One region of the Mucilaginibacter sp. P5_A6 genome, then DNA from elsewhere that is predicted to be linked to it. Evidence: riboswitches for the same ligand, from Rfam matches in the RefSeq annotation. Region 1 holds a riboswitch; each other region holds the start of a gene.
The links. Region 1 has a riboswitch for S-adenosylmethionine ahead of AC1DO4_RS18950 (O-acetylhomoserine aminocarboxypropyltransferase/cysteine synthase family protein). Riboswitches for the same ligand answer to the same signal wherever they lie in the genome.
Positions count from the first base shown of each region.

Region 2: another riboswitch for S-adenosylmethionine. It lies ahead of metH (methionine synthase); the one in region 1 lies ahead of AC1DO4_RS18950 (O-acetylhomoserine aminocarboxypropyltransferase/cysteine synthase family protein).
Region 3: another riboswitch for S-adenosylmethionine. It lies ahead of AC1DO4_RS14405 (TlpA family protein disulfide reductase); the one in region 1 lies ahead of AC1DO4_RS18950 (O-acetylhomoserine aminocarboxypropyltransferase/cysteine synthase family protein).
Region 4: another riboswitch for S-adenosylmethionine. It lies ahead of AC1DO4_RS08070 (hypothetical protein); the one in region 1 lies ahead of AC1DO4_RS18950 (O-acetylhomoserine aminocarboxypropyltransferase/cysteine synthase family protein).

Region 1 is NZ_JBFUKZ010000019.1:52,445-57,929, reverse strand. Features, by position in the region: gene AC1DO4_RS18960 (homoserine dehydrogenase) at 1-869, opposite strand, end outside; gene AC1DO4_RS18955 (homoserine O-acetyltransferase family protein) at 869-1,924, opposite strand; gene AC1DO4_RS18950 (O-acetylhomoserine aminocarboxypropyltransferase/cysteine synthase family protein) at 2,013-3,332, opposite strand; SAM riboswitch class I at 3,576-3,686, opposite strand; gene AC1DO4_RS18945 (trans-sulfuration enzyme family protein) at 3,867-4,985, opposite strand; gene AC1DO4_RS18940 (hypothetical protein) at 5,077-5,485, shown strand, end outside.
Region 2 is NZ_JBFUKZ010000002.1:369,796-375,280, forward strand. Features, by position in the region: gene metF (methylenetetrahydrofolate reductase [NAD(P)H]) at 1-879, opposite strand, end outside; gene metH (methionine synthase) at 958-4,647, opposite strand; SAM riboswitch class I at 4,810-4,920, opposite strand; gene AC1DO4_RS03635 (Bax inhibitor-1/YccA family protein) at 5,056-5,485, opposite strand, start outside.
Region 3 is NZ_JBFUKZ010000012.1:49,381-54,865, reverse strand. Features, by position in the region: gene AC1DO4_RS14415 (SusC/RagA family TonB-linked outer membrane protein) at 1-238, opposite strand, end outside; gene AC1DO4_RS14410 (hypothetical protein) at 265-477, shown strand; gene AC1DO4_RS14405 (TlpA family protein disulfide reductase) at 609-1,178, opposite strand; SAM riboswitch class I at 1,296-1,407, opposite strand; gene AC1DO4_RS14400 (hypothetical protein) at 1,705-1,914, opposite strand; gene AC1DO4_RS14395 (lipase maturation factor family protein) at 1,984-3,294, shown strand; gene AC1DO4_RS14390 (hypothetical protein) at 3,299-3,493, shown strand; gene AC1DO4_RS14385 (DUF4297 domain-containing protein) at 3,633-4,712, shown strand; gene AC1DO4_RS14380 (hypothetical protein) at 4,745-5,425, shown strand.
Region 4 is NZ_JBFUKZ010000006.1:56,672-62,156, reverse strand. Features, by position in the region: gene AC1DO4_RS08075 (family 2A encapsulin nanocompartment shell protein) at 1-601, opposite strand, end outside; SAM riboswitch class I at 749-861, shown strand; gene AC1DO4_RS08070 (hypothetical protein) at 922-1,566, shown strand; gene AC1DO4_RS08065 (4'-phosphopantetheinyl transferase family protein) at 1,772-2,428, shown strand; gene AC1DO4_RS08060 (sensor histidine kinase) at 2,451-3,923, opposite strand; gene AC1DO4_RS08055 (hypothetical protein) at 4,252-5,061, shown strand; gene AC1DO4_RS08050 (Rv1355c family protein) at 5,135-5,485, shown strand, end outside.

The sequences.
Region 1 (5,485 bases):
CCAAAAAAGAATTGCTGGTCGGCAAAGGCGGCCTGTACCGTTACACCGTTGTATTCATATTCTACATTGTATAAAAACTCGGTTTCATTTACAAATTTTGGTAATACAAACAGGGCTACGTTTCGCTCATCCAGTTCCTTAGCTACAGGAACTAATTTAATCTTCAGGTTTTTTTCGCGGGCATATTGCAGGTCCTGCGCTGCCAGGTTTTGAATCCCTAAATTGAAAACCTTGTGTGGTGGAATAACAACTCCGTAAGCATGCGCGGCGGCAATAACCAGCTTGTATTTGGCATCAAAACCACCAACATCACTTGTTGGATCGGTTTCGGCGAAGCCAAGGTCCTGCGCTTGTTTCAGGGCGCTGTCATAATCCAAACCTTCAATAAATCCTTTTGAAAGTATGTAGTTTGATGATCCGTTAAAAATACCGCTTATAGAGTGCAGCAATTCGTTGTCATAATACTCCTCCAGGTTGCGAATGATGGGGATGCTACCGCAAACCGCGCCTTCATATAGGAGGGAAGTTCCATATTTATGTTGAAGCTCTATTAATTCTTCCAAATGCAGCGCGATCATTTTTTTACTTGCCGATACTACATTTTTTCCGCTGCTTAAGGCTCTTGAAACAATTTCGAAAGCGGCTTCGGTATCGTTTATCAGCTCAACAATGGTGTTTATCTCCGGGTTGTCGAGCAATTCATTTTTATCAGTGGTAAAAAATTCTGCCGGTAATGTGCGCTTTTTATGCGGGTCTTTTATAGCGAATTTTACTATTTCGATGTTTAAATTTTTAGTTTTGATGATATCATATAATCCCTGCCCAACTACTCCAAATCCAAATAATCCAATACTTAACTTTTTACTCATTACGCTGTACGTTGCAATTCTATAATTTTTCCTTTTACATCGGTTTTAAAAAACGATGTGATAATATTTGTCAATGCTTCTGTTTCAATTAAAAATCCATCGTGGCCATAAAACGAATCCAGTTCGGCAAAGGCCGATTTAGGAATATGCCTGAACAGGTATTCCTGCTCCTCAATGGGAAATAACACATCTGATTTTATGCCGATAACCAGTGTACGCGCTTTGATAAGGCTTAGCGCCTTTTCAACACCATTACGGCCACGGCCCACATTATGCGAATCCATAACTTTGGTTAAATACCAGTAGCTATACGCATTAAAGCGGTTTACTAACTTTTGGCCCTGATAAGCCTGGTAGGTAGAGGCCTTAAAATCATCTGTTTTGGCATCCGTTTCTTCCTGTTGAGTTATGCCATATGTTTTATAAGTACGGTAGGAGAGCAGGGCAATGCTGCGCGCGGCTTTCAAACCATTGAGGCCACCATCAACAGTGTTATTATGAAAAGTAGGATCGGCACTTAATGCCAAACGCTGTGATTCGTTAAATGCTACTCCCCACGGAGAATGGCGGGCATTGGTTGCTATCAGTATCAAATTTTTAATCCGCTCGGGCTCAATAATTCCCCATTCAATAGCTTGCTGGCCGCCTAATGAGCCACCAATAAGGATATGGATATTACCTATCCCCAAATGATCTGCCAAAAGCTGATGTGCTTTTATAATATCCCTGATAGTAAACTGCGGAAAAGCCTGTAAATAAGGCTGCCCGTTTGCCGGGTTAATACTTAAAGGGTTGGTTGTGCCATAAGGCGAACCCAGGATATTGGCGCATACTATAAAATGCTCTTCGGCATTAAATTTATTACCTGTGCCTACAAAACCTTTCCACCAATCATAAACATCCGAATTAGCGGTTAGGGCATGGCATACCCATACCACATTATCTTTTGCTTTGTTAAGCCTGCCATAAGTATGAAAGCCTATCTCCAGTTCATGTAATTCCTCACCGGATTCAAGGCCGAATGGTTGAGTGTACTTAAATATTTCTGTGTTCATTCTTTTGTCTTGTTATCGCGGGTGCAGCTGATTTTATTGTCAGCCGCAGCCCATAACAACTTTACTATATCACTTAAAAAAAACTATACTATACTAATTGGGCCGATGCCCTTTTTATTTTGGCAAATGCCTGTTCAAAATCTGCTTTAATATCATCAATATGCTCAATACCCACAGCAACGCGTAACGAATTAGGCCTTACACCTGCCGATAACTGTTCCTCATCAGAAAGCTGCTGATGCGTAGTTGCCGATGGCTGAATGATCAATGTTTTTGCGTCGCCAACATTAGCTAAATGACTTACCAGTTTAAGATTATCAATTAGTTTACCGGCATCTTCTTTATCACCGTCTATCTCAAAGGATAACACCGCTCCAAAACCATTTTTAAGGTATTTTTTAGCCAGTTCATGGTAGGGCGATGATTCCAGTCCCGGATAGTTAACTGTTGCTACCTGGGGATGCTGGTCGAGCCATTTGGCAAGCTCCAGTGTGTTATCTACATGGCGCTGTACACGCAATGAAAGGGTTTCTAATCCCTGGATATTCAACCATGAATTAAATGGTGATTGCGAAGGGCCAAAATCTCTAAGGCCTTCCACACGGGCACGTATTATAAACTGAATGTTACCAAACGGGCCGCCAATGCCAAATACATCGGCAAATACCAAACCGTGGTAACCTTCAGACGGCTCTGTAAACTGCGGAAACTTGCCATTGGCCCAGTTATAAGTACCGCCATCAACTATTGCACCGCCAATGCTGGTTCCATGACCACCTATCCATTTGGTGGTTGATTGTACCACCACACTTGCGCCATGCTCCAACGGGCGAAACAGATACCCGCCTGCTCCAAAAGTATTATCAACTATTAAAGGCAGATCGTGCTTTTTAGCGAGAGCGCCTACCTTATCAAAATCGGCAATGGTAAAGCCGGGGTTACCTATGGTTTCCAGGAAGATGGCTTTGGTTTTACCATCGATGAGGGCTTCAATACTTTCGGCAGTATCATCTTTGGCAAAACGCGCCTCGATGCCTAAGCGCTTAAAGGCTACCTTAAACTGGTTATAAGTACCGCCATATAAAAATGGCGAGGTAACAAAGTTGTCGCCAACCTGTAATATATTATTTAATGCAATGAATTGTGCTGCCTGGCCCGATGCCGTAGCTAATCCTGCAATACCACCCTCTAAAGCCGCTATACGTTTTTCAAACACATCGGTAGTGGGGTTCATTAATCGGGTATAAATGTTGCCAAACTCCTTTAAGGCGAACAGGTTTGCACCATGCTCGGCGCTTTTAAATACGTAAGATGTAGTTTGGTAAAGCGGTACGGCGCGCGCACCTGTAGTTGGGTCAACTTCCTGGCCAGCGTGTAGTTGTAAGGTTTCGAATTTTAAGGCAGACATAGTTTTAAGTTTTTGAAGGTTATAATTAAATTTTTGATGTTTGAATGGATTTTAGCAAGCTGATAAATTGTTTACCAGTTTTACAACACGTATATTTTCAGGGATTGAAAAAGAAACGCATTAAAGCATCAACAGCAGCAACACATACAAATACCGCTATTTAAGCTAATAGGTTGTATGTTACCGTTTTGGGTATTAAAAATGTTGCCTGTAGTAATTTTAATTAAACTTTTCATGGTTATAAATTTATATTCCCCGGTGTTATTTGCCGGGACAGGAATTGGCACCTTCTTCAAAATTGAAGGGTTGCCAGCGGGTCATTGAGCCTGATCTCTCGCCGCTTCTTTATAAATCAATACCCGAACTATGCGGAGAATTGATCGACTATAGTGGTATCGCTACCAAATAATGTTCCAAAGATAAGCGGATATTTATTTAAATACCAAATTAAATTTTTATTTAGATTAAAGACTGCTGGGCAAAGGAGCAAGAACACATGGCATTTCTGTCCTTGCTCCTCCGTCTTTTCATCCTTTATCCATTCAAAGCCTGCTCCAAATCGGCCACTAAATCATCAATATGTTCCAGCCCAACCGATACCCGTAATAAGTTAAACGGTGTTTTAGTATCGGGGCCTTCCATGGTTGCACGGTGCTCTATCAAACTTTCCACACCGCCAAGGCTGGTTGCCCTGGTAAATATTTTTAGCTTGTTGATGATGTTGTGGGTATCGTTTTCATCGCCCTTAACTATAAAGGATAGCATTCCACCAAAGGCAAGCATTTGGTCTTTAGCAATTTCATGCTGCGGATGCGATGTTAAACCGGGATATAAAACCTTTTCTACTTTGGGGTGATACTCTAGAAATTCAGCTAATAACTGCGCATTGTTTACATGTGCTTTAACACGGTATGGCAGGGTTTTAATGCTGCGCACCAGCCAAAAGCAGTCGGTTGGAGAGGGGATAGCACCACCCATTTCCTGCACCTGGCGTATTTTTGCCCACCAATCGCTTTTTTCGGCGGTAATTAACGCTCCGCCCATCAGGTCGCTATGCCCGCCAAAGTATTTTGTTGCCGAATGCATTACCATATCGGCACCTAAGGCTAATGGCTGCTGGCATATCGGTGTTGCGAATGTATTGTCAACAACAACTTTGAGGTTTTTTGCTTTCGCGATAGCTGCCACCTTTTTAACATCAGTAATTTTGAGCAGCGGATTTGACGGTGTTTCTATCCAGATTACACCGGTTTCGGGCTTAATGTGCTGCAATAATACTTCACTATCGTTAACATCAATAAAATCGAAAGTTAATATACCGGCAAACAGGTTTTTAAGCTGGTTGCGCAGGCCGTGATACATATCATCGGGACAAATAATATGGGTACCCGGTTTAAGTGATTGAAATACGGCCATGCCAGCGGCATTGCCTGATGAAAATGAAGCAGCATCAACACCACCTTCTAATTGGGCTATCACATTCTCCAGTAACGAGCGGTTGGGGTTTGATGACCGGCTATAGATATGCCCTCCCGGAAAGTCGCCATCCATACCACGCTCAAACGTGGTAGACATAACAATAGGCTGTATCACAGCTCTTGATGATCCATCAATATGGTTACCCGCGTGTATGGCTATAGTTTCAGTTTTCATTTTGTATATGGTATAAATCAAAGTAAATAAGATTATTTGTGATTTACTGTAGCGACAGGCGTAAATATCACGTAATTATTAAAAAACACCTATGAAAAACCTGTACCTGCTTACCATTATCATTGTACTAACGGCCTCAGGCTGCCAAAAAGAAAACATTGCCAAACAAAGCGAATATGATACCAGTTATAAAGCGTGGTTAAGCTTTAAAAGCAGTGCAAAAAATTCCTATTCGTACACCACAAGTTTTGGCTCGTGGACAGGTTTTGGTGTTAGCATCAAAACAGGCGTTAGTAATGGCAAAGTTGTATCGCGCAATTACATCCGGATACAATCACGCAATGATGGTACTAACAAAACCGACACAGTTAAAACCTGGCATGAAGATGCCGCTACTATAAATACACATCCTAATGATGCCGGCATCGCCCTTACCATTGATGGCGTATACTTAAAAGCGCGCACCGAATGGCTTAAAGTTGATGCAAAAAGCAACGACA
Region 2 (5,485 bases), on a different contig from region 1:
TGCCATCAGCTCGCGGCATTGGTTTATCATCCACTCCACGCCGATATCCTTTACATCCTTTTCAGACATGCAGCCATTAACCGCGTCGCACAAGTCTTCGGGCATATCAATATGGAAAGTTTTGGCCAGGTTAATCAGCTGCTTTGATGTGGTAACCGGTTTTAAGCCCGGTATAATAGGCACGGTAATGCCATTAGCCCGGCAGTTATTTACAAAATCGAAATACTTCTGGTTATCAAAAAACATCTGGGTTACTATAAAATTGGCGCCCATATCCACCTTTTGTTTCAGGTATTTAAAGTCGGTTTTAAGGTTTGGTGCTTCAAAATGCTTTTCAGGATAACCGGCAATACCGATGCAGAAATTGGTTTTCAGGCTCGCGTCATTATGCTCGTGGAGGTAAATACCATTGTTCATATTTACCACCTGTTGCAATAGATCAGTAGCGTAGTTGTGTCCGTTTGGAGTTGGCACAAAAGAGGCATCACCACGGCGGGCATCACCACGAAGTACGAGTACATTTTCGATCCCTAAAAACTGTAGGTCGACTAAGCCATTCTCAGTTTCGTCCCTGGTAAAACCTCCACACAACAAATGCGGTACGGTATCAACCTTATATTTATTCATGATAGCTGCGCAAATAGCAATGGTGCCGGGGCGTTTGCGGTAGCTTAGCTTCTCCAGCAGACCATTATCATGCTGTTTATATATATAATCCTCGCGCAGCGAAGTAACATCAATAAACGGAGGCTTAAATTCCATCAAAGGGTCGATGGCATCGTAGATTCCTTGAATGCTTTGACCTTTTAGTGGAGGGATAAGTTCGAAAGAGAATAGTGTTTTGCCTTTTGCGTTAGCAATATGGTCCGTTATCTTCATTGTTAATTATGGTGCGGGTTTCTTATTATATCCGTCATTGCTTCGTACCTCGCAATGACGGTTTGTTGTGTGTTATTATCAATAGTTTATATTTGGACCAAGCCAGCGTTCTACTGTTTCAATATCCATATTCTTACGTACAGCATAATCTTCAATCTGATCCTTACTGATTTTTCCTAATCCAAAATACCTGGCCTGCGGATGCGCGAAGTAGAACCCGCTTACTGCCGCTGCCGGGGTCATGGCCAGGCTTTCGGTCAGGTACATTTTAGCATTATCCTCGGCCTTTAACAATTCAAATAAGGTTGTCTTCTCCGTATGATCCGGGCAGGCGGGATAGCCTGGTGCAGGGCGGATGCCCTGATATTCTTCCTTGATCAGTTCGTCGGCACTTAGTTGCTCGCCTTTGCTGTAACCCCAATATTCCTTGCGCACCAGCTCATGCATTTTCTCGGCAAAGGCTTCGGCAAGGCGGTCTGCAAGTGCTTTGGCCATAATGCTGTTGTAATCGTCATGGTCGGCTTCAAATTCTGCTACCAGTTCATCGCAGCCTATACCCGTAGTCACGGCAAATCCTCCAAAATAATCGGGCACACCGCTCTCTTTTGGTGCGATAAAATCTGACAGAGCATAGTAAGGATCGCCTTTAACCTTTTCGGCCTGCTGACGAAGCGTATGGATGCGAGTTAATAAAGTAGTACGGCTTTCATCTGTATACAGTTCAATATCATCACCAACACTATTGGCCGGCCAAAAACCAATCACACCATTGGCGTGTAATAGTTTCTGATCTACAATTTTCTTTAACAGCTCCTGTGCATCATCAAAAAGCTTTTTAGCTTCATCGCCCACAAACTTATCAGCAAATATTTTGGGGTAGCTGCCGCGTAGTTCCCAGGTATGGAAAAACGGTGTCCAATCAATATAGGGAACAAGCTCTTCCAGCGGGTACGATTCAAATACTTTAGTGCCGGTAAAGGTTGGCTTTGGCGCAACATCACCGTCAAGGCTGATCTGGAAACGGGCCTGCCTCGCCTGCCCGATAGTTACAAAACGTTTATCCGACTTTTTATTCAAATGCGCTTCGCGCGATTTGGCATATTCTTCCTTAATGTTTCGGATATAAGCATCTCTGCCCTCGCGATTCATCAGGCTACTGCAAACGGTAACGCTACGTGATGCATCCAATACGTGGATGGCAGCACCCGAGTAATGAGGATCAACCTTAACTGCCGCATGGATGCGCGAGGTGGTAGCCCCGCCTATGATGAGCGGAATAGTAAAACCTTCACGTTCCATTTCCTTGGCAAAATGCACCATTTCATCCAATGAAGGGGTGATCAGTCCGCTCAGGCCGATAATGTCTACGTTTTGTTTTTTTGCTTCCTCGATGATCCTTTGTGCCGGTACCATTACGCCCAGGTCAATTACCTCGAAGTTGTTACAGGCCAAAACTACGCCTACTATATTTTTACCAATATCGTGCACATCGCCCTTTACGGTGGCCATCAATATTTTACCGGCATTGGCACGGCTGCCGCTGGAGTCTTCTCCGGCATCAATAACCCTTTGTTTTTCAAGCTCGATAAATGGCAGTAGGTAAGCCACCGCCTTTTTCATTACCCGGGCTGATTTTACCACCTGTGGCAAAAACATTTTGCCGGCGCCAAACAAATCGCCTACTATGTTCATGCCATCCATCAATGGGCCCTCAATAACCTCCAAAGGTTTATCATAAGCCAGGCGCGCTTCTTCCACATCATTATCCAGGTACTCAATAATGCCCTTCACAAGCGCGTGCGATAAACGCTCCTGTACAGTTCCCTTGCGCCATTCTTCATCGCGCACTACCTCTTTACCTTTGCTTTTAATGGTATCGGCATATTCTACCAGGCGCTCGGTGGAATCATCTCTGCGATTAAGTAATACATCTTCTACCAGTTCGAGCAGGGTTTTATCTATTTCTTCATAAACTTCCAGCATCCCCGCATTCACAATTCCCATATCCATACCTGCTTTAATGGCATGGTACAGGAATGCCGAGTGCATTGCCTCGCGCACTACATTGTTTCCTCTAAACGAGAAGGAAATATTACTAACCCCACCGCTTACTTTGGCGTGTGGAAGGTTCTGTTTAATCCAACGCGTGGCTTCAATAAAATCAACCGCGTAGTTATTGTGTTCTTCCAGGCCGGTTGCAACAGTTAATATATTAGGGTCGAAAATAATATCCTGCGGAGGGAAACCAACCACGTTAACCAATATATCATAGGAGCGTTTACAAATCTCGGTACGGCGCTGTAATGAATCGGCCTGCCCGGTTTCGTCAAAGGCCATCACTACTGTGGCAGCGCCATAGCTTAATATTTTGCGGGCATATTCAATAAACTTTTCTTCGCCTTCTTTTAGGGAGATAGAGTTTACAATACCCTTACCCTGGATGCATTTTAACCCAGCTTCGATAACCGTCCATTTGGATGAATCGATCATGATAGGCAGTTTGGCAATATCAGGTTCGGAGGCCACCAGGTTCAGGAATTTTACCATTACCGCTTCCGAATCAATCATACCCTCATCCATATTGATATCGATTACCTGGGCACCACCCTCCACCTGTTGCAAGGCAACGGCTAATGCGGCTTCATAATCCTCGGCTAAAATAAGTTTCGAGAACTTTGGCGACCCTGTGATATTGGTACGTTCGCCCACATTCACAAAAATACTTTCGGGCTTTATGGTAACTGCTTCTAAACCACTCAGGCGCAAATCGGGTTCAACTTCAGGAATTCTTCTTGGTGGATATTTTGCAGCTCGTTCGGCAATACACTTAATATGCTCTGGCGTGGTGCCACAACAGCCCCCCACAATATTAACCAGCCCGGCTTTAATAAAATCATCAAGCTGGTGCGCTGTTTCATGCGCGGTTTCGTCATACTGGCCAAACTCATTTGGCAAGCCCGCATTGGGATAGGCCGAAATAAATACGTCAGCTTTTTCAGAAAGCTCGGCCAGGTGCGGACGCATTTCTTTAGCACCCAAAGCGCAGTTTAACCCCACCGAAAGCAGGTTGGCATGGCGTATCGAGTTCCAGAAAGCTTCAACAGTTTGCCCCGATAAAGTACGACCTGACGCATCGGTTATAGTCCCCGAGATCATAACTGGCAAATGCTTACCCGATTCATTTGCATAACGATTTATTGCAAACAACGCGGCTTTGGCGTTAAGGGTATCAAATATGGTTTCAACCAATAACAGGTCCGATCCCCCATCAACCAAACCTCGAACCTGGTCGTAATACGCGTTAGCCAGGTCATCAAAAGTAACAGCACGATAACCCGGATCGTTAACATCGGGCGATAAGGACGCGGTACGGTTAGTTGGTCCAACAGCACCGGCAACAAAACGCGGTTTTGATGGATTTTTTTTAGTGTATTCGTTGGCTACTTCGCGGGCAAGGCGAGCGCCCTCGTAGCTCAGCTCATAAGCCAGTTCTTCCAGCTTATAATCGGCAAGCGAAATTATTTGCGTACTAAAGGTATTGGTCTCGATGATATCCGCGCCGGCATCCAAATATTCGGCATGAATTGCCTTTATGATATCTGGGCGTGTGATGTTCAGCAGGTCATTATTTCCCTGAAGATCGCTGATATGATCTTTAAACCTCTCCCCACGAAAATCCCGCTCGGCAAGCTGGTACCGCTGTATCATGGTACCCATAGCCCCGTCAATTATAAGGATTCGTTTTTCTAATTCTTTTCTAATGTCCATTTTGGTATCAAGTAGCGAGTATCAAGTATCAAGTACGGGAAATTCCGGTGCTTGATTTTTAAATTAGGCCATAGCACAAAACAAAAATGTCTTGATACCTGATACTAACTACTTGATACTTAAAAAAGCTTACATCGAAAAGTCGGGTGTTATATTGACTTTCGCTTATCTTTCCCAGGGCCGTATGGCTGGCTGAGTAGAATGTAGCACCTTGTGAAGCACAGGTTGCTAAGACATCGCAGGGTCTAATCCCTCCGTCTTTCTCCATAAGCAATGCAAAGGTGCATAATAAAGCGGTAAAATGCAATAGTTGTTTAACCCTTCAATCTGTATGCTGCGTAAATTTATGTGTACAAAAAAAGCCGCCTTTTGCAGGCAGCTTTTAATAACAGATGTTTTGCGGGGTTATTATCTTCTTCTGCCAAATAAACGCAGTATCATCAGGAAAAGGTTGATAAAATCAAGGTATAGCGTTAAGCCCCCTAAAAGTGCCATTTTACCGGCCGAAGCATTGCCATACTCAAGGCCTGCGCCAATGCGCTTTAGCTTTTGAACATCATAAGCGGTTAAGCCTACAAAAACGGCTATACCAATGTAGCTAATAATGTATTCCAGTTGGGTACTATGCATAAACATATTAAATAATGATGCAACGATAATGCCCACCAGCCCCATAATCATTATTGAACCGAAATTTGTAAGGTCCGTTTTAGTAGTATAACCAGCAACTGCCATAATGCCAAATACAACAGATGTGGTAATAAACACGCCGAGCACGGAACTTGCTGTATAAATTATAAGGATATAACTTAAACTAATGCCCATTACTGCCGAAAAA
Region 3 (5,485 bases), on a different contig from region 1:
AACCTATATAGGTAATCTTCAATACATCGTTAACATTCGCTGAGATGTTGAACTTGCCATCAGCATTGGTTTGAGCACCGGTTGTGCTACCCTTAACAGAGATATTAACGCCAGGCAATGGCAGGCCATCGGATTTTGCGGTTACCACCCCGCTTATTTTAACAGATTGCGCCGCAACCGTTTGGATGAGAAAAAAGGGCAATAGGATTGCCAGTAAAAATCTGTAATTTTTTAACATGATGGTTAATGATTAATTAGTTTTTGTTGCCGGCACAGCAAAGCCAGTCAACAGCTTTTTTTGGGCAAAACAATCCCCGCTGGATACTTTATAGTGCCGGTAAATTCATTATTGATTGTGTTGGTTATAAGCAAAGGCAGCCAGCTGCAGCAGGCATGGGGCTAATAACCGTTGCCATTAAGTTAACAGCAACAACGCATACACTGCATATACAGGTAAACAGAGGCGGAGGAAAATGATACCAATTTGCTGGCAGGGAGTACGTTTTGGAAAGGTGTTCTTGTTGTTTTCATAACAATTTGATATATAGATGGTAACAGGGTCAGTTTAAATACGGAGTTAAAATCATTATTTAGCTTTAAGCCTTTATTTAGTTTACAGATGCAGTTTTATTGTTAACCAGCGCATCTACTGCTTTTAGCATCGATGCAAATTCCTGTGTATCATACAAACGGGTGAGGTAAACAATCTTCCCATCTTTATCGATAACTACATTACGGGTTACCCCGCTTTTTTTATTGGCAAAACGACCGAAAATATTAGCCCCCGGATCAAGCGCCAATGGATAGCTGATCTTCATTTCCTGTTGAAAGTGCTGCACCTTTTCAAGGGGTTCATCGCGGTCTACCCCTATCAGGATCAGACCATTGCCTTTGTAGGCTTGCCATACTTCCTTTTCAAGACGAGGCATTTCCTGGCGGCATACACTGCACCAGCTGGCGGTAAACTGCAGGATAACCACTTTGCCACGCAACTCTTTTAAGGACGTTTTGCTGCCATCGGCCAATACAAGCTCAAAATCGGCAGGGGCCTGGTCGCCAACTTTTACAATATAGCCACGGTCAACAGATGCACTATCGGCTGGTTTTGCCGTTTGTGCGCCGGCAAACAGTGCGCTTATTAAAAACGAGCAGGTAATTAGTAAATGTTTAATATTCATAGTTGTAAATTTTAATGCCTATTTTATGCAGGCAGAAATTTTCAGAAATTTAATTAAACAGGAAATTTTGGAGAGAAAGGCACAACGATCAGCCATAAGCTGCGCAATAATTTGCGGATATTATCTTTTCCGCTTTTTACGGCGGACAGGAATTAGCACCTTTATAACAATGGGCTTACAGGTTGCTAAGACATCATCGGGCCTTTCCCTCAGTCTTTCTTGATAATTAAATTAAAGAACTTATTTCGCCTGCAAATGTAGAATATATTCTACTAAATACATAGACATTGTATAATTTAATTGTCATTTATTTGCAACACTGGCACCAGCCTGTAGTATCTCGGTATTTTGCGTCCCTTCAATACCTTATTAAATCCCTCCGGAGGCCGCGTTATGAACCTGCCACGCTCCTTTTAAGCTCCTTTCAACCACCATTCGGACTCCGCGATAATTATTAGATTTTAGGATAAATTTTAACAAACTATATACTACTATTAATGTACTATTATTGAGGAATGTTGTACTATTATTGAGGAATGTGCAAAAAGCAACTAAGTAAATAGAATTGGAAACGGGAAACAAAATAGACAGCGGATCCGGCGGCGTTTTTCGGATGCCGGGCGCCCCTCCCAGCTACTGGCTTACGCGCTTTGTCATCCTCCGGCTGCTGGGGGTGGTGTATGCTGTTGCCTTCCTGGTGGCCATCAACCAGGTAGTACCTTTGATCGGTTCTCATGGGCTCCTTCCCCTGGAAATTTACCTGAAGCAGGTGAGCGCCGCCCTGGGCTCGGCGGGGGCGGGGTTTGTGCGGCTGCCGTCGATCTTCTGGCTCTGGCATTCTGATGCCGCGCTTTTAACTGCCGCCTGGATCGGGTTTGTGCTGTCATGCGTAGTAGTGGCGGGCTACGCCAATGCGCCGCTGCTTGCGGTACTCTGGTTTCTGTACATGTCGTTTGTTCACCTGGGGCAGGATTGGTATGGATACGGCTGGGAGATCCAGCTTAACGAAACCGGCTTTCTGGCTATCTTCCTCTGCCCGCTCCTCAGCCTGCGCCCGTTTCCGCGGTATGCGCCTCCCCTGCCCATTATCATTTTATTTCGCTGGCTCACCTTCCGCATTATGCTGGGTTCGGGGTTGATCAAATACCGCGGGGATGAAATATGGCGTAACGGCACTGCCCTTTACTACCATTTCGAAACACAGCCTATTCCCGGGCCGCTGAGCCGGTGGTTTCATTTTCTGCCGCGGATAATGCTCAAGACCGGCATCTGGTTCAATTGGCTTGGCGAGCTGATAGCACCATGGTTCGTATTCGGGCCAAAGGTTGTGCGTCATGTTGCGGGGGCGGTGATCGTGTTATTCCAGGTTAGCATTATACTCAGCGGCAATCTTTCTTTTTTAAACTGGCTTACCATTATTCCGGCTTTGGCCTGTTTGGACGACAGCTTCTGGGCCAGGGTTCTTCCCCGCACACTGGTTCGTAAGGCGGAAGCTGCGGCCGGGGGCGCCGAAGAATCCAAACCTATGCTCATCACCTCCTGGGTAGTTGCCGGCTTAATTGCAATCCTGAGCATCCAGCCTGCAATGAACCTGCTGTCCCCGGGGCAGGTTATGAACTCCTCCTTCGACCCGCTGGATCTGGTAAATACCTATGGCGCATTCGGCTCTGTGGGGCGGGAACGCTTGAACGTAGTATTTGAGGGAACGATGGACCAGGTACCCGACAAAGCCAGCTGGAAACCCTACATCTACAAAGGCCTGCCGGTGCTGCTTAACAAGCCGTCGCCGCAAATAGCGCCCTACCAGTTACGTTTAGACTGGCAAATGTGGTTCGCCGCCATGTCTTCTCCCGATCAATATCCATGGACCTATAACCTGGTGTGGAAGCTCCTTCATAACGATCCCGGTGCTATAAGTTTGTTTGCCGGCAATCCCCTCCCCACCGGGCCGCCGCGGTATATCCGGGCAGTGCTATATCGTTATACATTCGCAAAGCCAGGCAATCCCCAGGGCCTTTGGTGGAATCGCGAACAGATCAGCATTTGGATTTCGCCAACCTCAACAAATGATCCACGCCTGGTGGAATATGTGAAAGGTATGGGATGGATGCCGTGAATTGATGGATAGAAGAACAAGCGTGGACAATCATTTTATCGAACTGTTTTCACCTGCAGTAACGCAACAAAAGATCGACTATATTCATCAAAATCCCGTTAGGGCAGGATTAGTATACCGCACCGACGATTACATCTATTCAAGCGCATCTAATTATGCCGGTATTGATGGATTAGTTGATGTCGATTGTTTGTTTTAGTTATTCTGTAGTCGGAGACTACAGGCATAGTGGTTCGGAGACTTCGAACAGCGAAGAAATATTAAGTTGTGAGGGCAAGAAATATTTTGCATTTAAGATTTAATCCTTACTTTGCAAAACCAGAAACCTTAGATCCGGCATGGACACACAAAACCCTCTATTCAGCCCTCAACGTGAAAAAGCAGGCTCCGAAACAAAGGCTAAATACGCCTACCAATATCATTGGGCGCTTTACAGAGCAATTCAAGAACACACGAAAAAAAATGAGTATGCGGTATTTGTTGAACTTCAAGAAGACGTGGTTATGTGTGATTCATTAGATGCCACGAAAGCAAAATTTGAATTCAATCAAGTTAAAACCAATAATGCGAAGTTCACGAAAAATGTTCTAATTAGGCAAAAAAATGGTAGTTCCCCTCTAGGGAAATTGATAAGTAGTGCAGCCAATAAAGTATATGCTGACAAGGTATCAGAACTGAATTTTGTTGCTGTATCTGGATTCGGAATCACTTTAAAAAAACCAGGAGTCACTCTAAAGAAAATTACCGTTCCAGATATTGATGATACTGATTTATCACATTTAACGCTTGCGATCAAAAAAGAACTTAGTGTTACTCCATTACCGACAAACCTTCAGTTCATCATTCCTGATTTATCGAATACCAACTTTCAAAATGACGTAATCGCAGAAATCTCTAAACTCATAAGTCTCTTATTTCCGGGCTCAAACTATAATTCTGTTGATATTTATCGAACACTAATTGACGAAGTTAACAGGAAAGGCGAGGTTTCTTATGATTTTACTAAATGGGATGAAGTATTCAAAAATAAAGCCCTTACATGCTCAACTGTTGCGAAAGTTATAAATGAATTTACAAATCTAAAAGACCAGGCAAAAATTGAAGCCAGTTTTTACGCATATATGCAAGATTTAAATTTGAATACATTGCAAAGTATGAGTTTCAAAAGAAGTTTTGATCGTTATAGACAAATGCGAATAGGCACTAAGACTGTAACTCAACTCGACGTTTCCAAGGAAATTAATCTTCAGATATCAACAAATTTAGTTTCGGACCTTTCCGATGTAGAAAAATTTATAAACGAGGTTTATGTTGCATTAGATAGTAAAATAAAGGCAAATTTTATTTCTGACCAAGATGCAAAAGCCGCAATAATTTGTGAACTGATTATAGGAAATCATGGCCAAGGACAATTTTAAACTACTTATCCGCAATCTAAGAATAGGCAATAATGCAAAGCTTAAAATTCAAACAACTGCTACTGATATCAAATTCAACCGGGTCGGCAAATATGTTCGACTTCCAAAAAGATTTGACGATCATAACGGCGGACGACAATAATTACGGCAAAAGTACGCTTGGAAAGCTTCTTTACTGGTCATTTGGTTGCGATCCCGATTTTGATACGAAGTGGGGTAACCTTGATTGCAAAACGATTATCAGGTTTTCGATAGGTGATAGCCAATATGAAATTATGCGATATAAAAGCATGATTTGCATTAATTTGGATAACAACATCAGCTTTTACCCTAAAATAACGGGGGATTACAGTACCAAAATTGGTCAAATCTTAGGATTCCATGCGTTAATGCCTAAAAGAGATACTGTAATATTAGAAACACCTCCTCCAGCTTATTTTTTTGTTCCATTTTATATTGATCAAAAGAAAAGTTGGGCCGCGGCCTGGGAGGGATTTGGCAGCTTAGCGCAGTATCAGGGCTGGAAATCAACAATAATTAAATATCACATAGGCCTATTACCAAAAGAACACTTTGATTTAGAGCTATCAAAAAGCCTTAAGAAGCAAGAAAAAGAAGCGTTAGATATAGCAATTGAAAAACTAGATGTGACGCTGGAAATTGTTTCTCAATATATCTCTGAACCAAGTGCCACCATTGATCAAAACAAATAGCAAAAATCACAGCTGAAATACGAGAAGATCTTAAAAAGCTTTCAGATTTCCAAGAAAAAA
Region 4 (5,485 bases), on a different contig from region 1:
TCGTAGGCGGTGGTACGCCGCGTCGGGTACATTCGCGACCGAAGGCAGCTATAGCCAGCGGATGCAGCAGGAAAAAGCCAGGTTCTTTCCAAACTTTAGTGATCAGTTCATCCAGGTCATCCGGGGTGGGAGGGCCCAGCCTGGGTTTAATTTTTTGTGATGGGGCGATACTGCTCAGTAGCCCATATTCAGGATTGTTAATGAGCTCGCTTTCCTGCCTTTCCTTAACGATTTCGATAGTAAGGCGGAGTTGTTCACTGATCTGGTTGTAAGGCTTGCTGTACAGATCGGATACGCGGGTGTGTACGTCCAATACCGTATTTACTGCGCTCAGGTTATACTCTCTGGGATTTTCCTCGTAGTCTACAAAGGTTGACGGCAGTTCACGTTCATCGCGCGAAGAGCAATCAACTTCTACATTATTAGCGTCTACAACTTTGTTTAAACGGTATACGCCAGATTCAACCGGGATCCAATTGAGTAAATGAGTTAACCAGCGTGGCGTAATGGTTGATAACTGTGGAACGGTACGGGTTGCTACCGCTAACTGCCTGGCGGCTACATCGCCAAGAGCTGTTTGTTTTGATTTTTGATCTGGCATTTTGGATAATAGACTAAGTGTATTAAGAAATTATTTTATGGTGCTGCTTTAAATTACAATAACCTGTTCGCAATGATAAGAAATAATATATATTAAATCTATAGAATTTATAGAATTAATATATATTTGCAGTATCACATTCTTTTTTACTTATCCAGAAAGACAGAGTGAAAGGCCCGATGATGTCTTGGCAACCTATACAATACCTTGTGTTGTAAAAGGTGCTAATTCCTGCTCCTGTAAAGGGAGAGAGATAAGATGCTACAGGTTTATAAATATCTCCACAGCTCTTTTCCGGGTAGTTGTTGTCATTGTTACTCTTGGCTAAGGACGCCGACAGATTTTATATTATCTTAATTAGACATCAACAGGCCGCGATAGCTTATATCCAACCACCCGTTTTTTCAAAACAATGGAAACGAACTGCCGGTATTGTATCAAAAACAGGTTTTATTTTTGTATTCCTGTTTTATCGCGGATATCACTATGGCCGCCTTTACGCGGCCGGGAAAACCTTTAAGCTGCCGCTTGATAACGGCGTGCAACATTTTATCGGTTTTTATAACGTAAGCGAGTTTAGGCTTAATAACAGGCTTTCGTCCTGTGCGCCCGACGATACCGTATGCTGGCAGAACGTAATATTTGAAAAGTTTAATACCATCAGCATCAGGGTAGCTAAGCAGTTTCAACTAAACACGCAAAACAAAATCCGCACTACCGAATATTATGGTAACGTTGGCAGGCTATTTTACGGATATGAGGCAGATACGGTTAAGCATGTTATTACACTGAAAAACCGGTCCGATACAACGGAGAAAATTGTGCTTAACTATACTGTACCATTCCCCGGCAGATTTATTATAAAAGGAGTAGACCGTAAGAATGATTCGATATATGTTGTGCTTAACAAGATTGATAAGCAATACCCGCTTGCTGCAAAAAGAACTACTGGTGATAATGAATAGCGACAAATGATTGGCTGGAACAGGTTCCCGTCCCGTTTAAGAGGCACCCAGTAAAAGGTATCAAATATTTCAGAACATTCTTTGTAGCAAAACCACGCTCGTGTTAACTTTTTTAATAAAATAAACATTTGTAAGAATTCCTGGGAAAGATGGACAAATATTGCCAATATGTTGATATTTATAATTAATTTGAGACACGGTATCAATGGTTAAAATTTATTTTATAAGCAATGAATCCCCATTGCCCAACGTTGATTTTTTAAATTATCTCAATTCATTTCCTTTAGATATAAAAAGCAAAATTTTAAGATTTAGCAGATGGCAGGATGCTCAGGCATCTCTTCTGGGCAAAGCTCTATTGAAAAAAGGATTGGATGATTTCAATTTAGATTCCAATCTGTCAAAATTAAAATATACAAATTATGGCAGACCCTACATCGAAGGTGTTTTAGATTTTAATATCTCCCATTCGGTTAATTACGTTGTTTGTGCATTTTCTACAATTGGTAGGATTGGTGTTGATATAGAGGAGGTTAAGGAGGTTTCTGTCGGTGAATTTAAAAATCAGTTTCTTGAAGAGGAATGGAACGCCATTATTAACTCTGAAAATATTTATCACTCATTTTATACTTACTGGACAGCCAAAGAGGCTATAATTAAAGCAGATGGGAAAGGGCTTAGTATTCCGCTGAATAACATTTTACTTAAAGATGGGAAATCGCTATTGGAAAAAACCTTATGGCATTATCGGGCTATTGCATTGGCTGACAATTATATAATGCACATTGCATCTGATTATCAATTGCTGAATATAAATTCTATTGGATTAGAATGGAAAGACATCGTGAATGTAAAATCTTGAATCAACCTTAAACAGATTAGTATCAATTACACATTACAGGATTTAAGGGTAAGCTAAAGCCAAAGATGCTTCCTTTTCCTGGTTCACTTTCTATTGTAAAATTTCCATTATGTTTTTTGATGATCTCGGATGCGATATAAAGTCCAAGGCCAACGCCCTGGTAAAGCATTGATGTTTTACTTACCCGGTAAAAGCGCTGAAATAATTGACCTATGTCCTCTTTTGCGATGCCTATTCCAAAATCCTCCACATTTATTACAATGTGCCCCAAAGCTACTTTCGCCTTTACAATTACTTTATTTGCATCAGGAGAATATTTTATCGCGTTATTAAGAAGATTAATCAAAACCTGTTCTATCTTAAATTGATCACCTGTGTAGTGTATATCAATTGAGTTTTCAAGCAGGATTTCATGTTTATTAGAGATTTGTTGTACGCTGGATATACTATTAGCAAGTGCATCTGAAAAACTAAATTCTGATATATTCAAATCTATTTGCCCGGAGTTGATCCTGGTAACATCTAATAAATCCTCTATTAATCTTTCCAGGCGTTTAATGCTATTGTTGGCATTTAAAATAAATGCATAAGTTTTATGAGTTTTGTTTGTCGTTTTTTCGAGGAGCTGATTAATGGCTTTAATATTGGTTAATGGCGTTTTAAATTCATGACTTACCATATTAAAGAACTCATCTTTCTTTGCTTCGGCGGCCGCGCGTCGTTCTTTTTCCTGCTTTTGAACCAATAATTCTCTGTTGGCTATAACTAATTCTGCGGCTCGTTTTTCTTTCTCTTCATCCTGAAAGTCGAGTTCTTTAAGTGCTATAATCAATTCAGCGGCACGTTTTTCTTTCTCTTCATCCCGAAAATCGAGTTCAATGTTGGCTAATATCAATTCAGCCGCCCTTTTTCCTTTTTCCTTATTTTGAAATACGAGCTCCTTGTTAGCTATGATTAATTCTGTTGCCCGTTTTTCTTTTTCCTTATTTTGAAATACCAGTTCGGCATTGGCAATTATTAACTCAGCTGCTCGTTTTTCCTTTTCTAAATTTTGGAATATTAGCTCTGTGTTTGCTATTATCAATTCAGCTGCACGCTTTTCTTTTTCCTGGTTTTGAAATATTAGCTCTGTATTCGCTAATATCAGCTCCGCAGCCCGTTTTTCTTTTTCTTCGTTTTGTAAACTGAGCTGGGCATAGGCAATAATTAATTCTGCCGCGCGCCTTTCCTTCTCTTCATTTTGAGAATCAAGCTCTTTATTTACTTCAATTAACGCTGCGGCAAGCTTTAGTTTTTCTTCGTTTTGAAAATCAAGCTCAATGTTTGCAATAATTAACTCTGCTGCGCGCTTTCCTTTTTCTTTATTTTGAAAAAGTAGTTGGGTGTTTGCAATGCTTAATTCGGCAGCAAGCTTTTCTTTTTCCTGATTTTGGATGATGAGCTCTTTGTTTGCAATACTTAATTGATCGGATAGATTCATTTTATCTTTTTCCATAATATGGCTTTACAACCAATTTGGGGGGTATATCGTAACTGTCCGATACAAATTATAACAAACTGATTGTGAATTGCTAAGCTTGAAAAAACCGGATCACTACAATAGTACATAATAAAAATGTACTATCGGCATGATAAAGCCTTAATAGGTTAAAAAGTTACCCCGATAGCCCTCTTAGTTCTGCCTTGATTTCTATTTCTTCAATTACTAATTAAAAACCCGAACCTTAAACGAAAATCGCCGTTTAATTTACTTAATCCCCCTACGCTAATTAAGTAATAATCCTGTCGGATTAAATATCATTTTTTCAGAAAAAATTTCATTAATGGATGATAATGTAAATAAAGAAAAACCCGAAGTAAGACTCAGAGCTTTCAGGGCAATTGATGAGCCCGAAACTTGCGAGCTATTTATTGAAGGCCACACTAATGTTTTAACCAGCATTGGCGTTACAAAGGTTACATCCTCTAAAAATGAATGGTCGGCAAACCCCGGCGCTTTTGTAATAATCGTTGAATCAATGGATGGAAAAAAGGTTTACGGAGGCGCGAGGGTTCACGTTGCAGGAGGATCGCAGCCATTACCCATTGAGCAGGCAACTGGTGGAATGGACGCACGGGTATTTGGCCTGGTTAATAATTTTGCACAACATGGTACCGGAGAAATTTGTGGTTTGTGGAATTCGCAGGAACTTTCAGGATATGGTATAGGAACCCCATTATTGATACGTGCAGGCATTGCAATTTCATCTCAAATAGGGCTAAAATCACTTTTTGCATTATGTGCTCCTTATACCGTAAAACCCGTAGTCAATTGCGGTATGGTACTCGTAGCTGGGATTGGTGATAAAGGAACTTTTTACTACCCGAAGATTGACCTTATCGCCACAGCTATGATTTTAAAAGATGTTTTATCTTTAGAAAAAGCCGGGGAAGAGGATAAACTTGCAATGCTTGCAATGCGGTCTTCCCCAAATTCTTTAAGGATAGACGAATTAAAGCAAAAAGAAATAACAATTAATTTTAGGCTTCAAATTCCTAACCTTCATCAATGGGATTTATCTCAAACTATAGCATCAGCCCAAAAGAATTTTCTGAAAAGGAAAGTAGAAAGAAAAGAACCGGAGTTTTTTTAAATTTTATTTTATTTGTTTTTAAAGGTTAACTAATTCCTGTCTACTTCGTATAGATGGTTAATAATCTTAACTTATGGATAATATACCAGATTTTCTTGCAAGCTTTAAAAAAACAAAAAACATTCACAAGCCAATCATACTCAGGTTAGATAGCCAGGCTGATAAAGCAACTTTTAAAAAGCTATTTGAGGATTCAAAAATAACATTTGTTTACGATGAAATTTATGGGCAGTTACAAGAGCTGATTAAGTGTTATAACCCATCTGTTAAAATTAAGCAGGATGAATACCCCAAACTTATTGATAAACATTTAGCCGGGAAAGATATCGGGGAATATGGCGTATGGGTTTATTATCCATGGAATCAGCGTTTGGTGCATTTGCTGGATAAGGAAGAGTTTATTGAAGTGCGTACAAATAGAAAC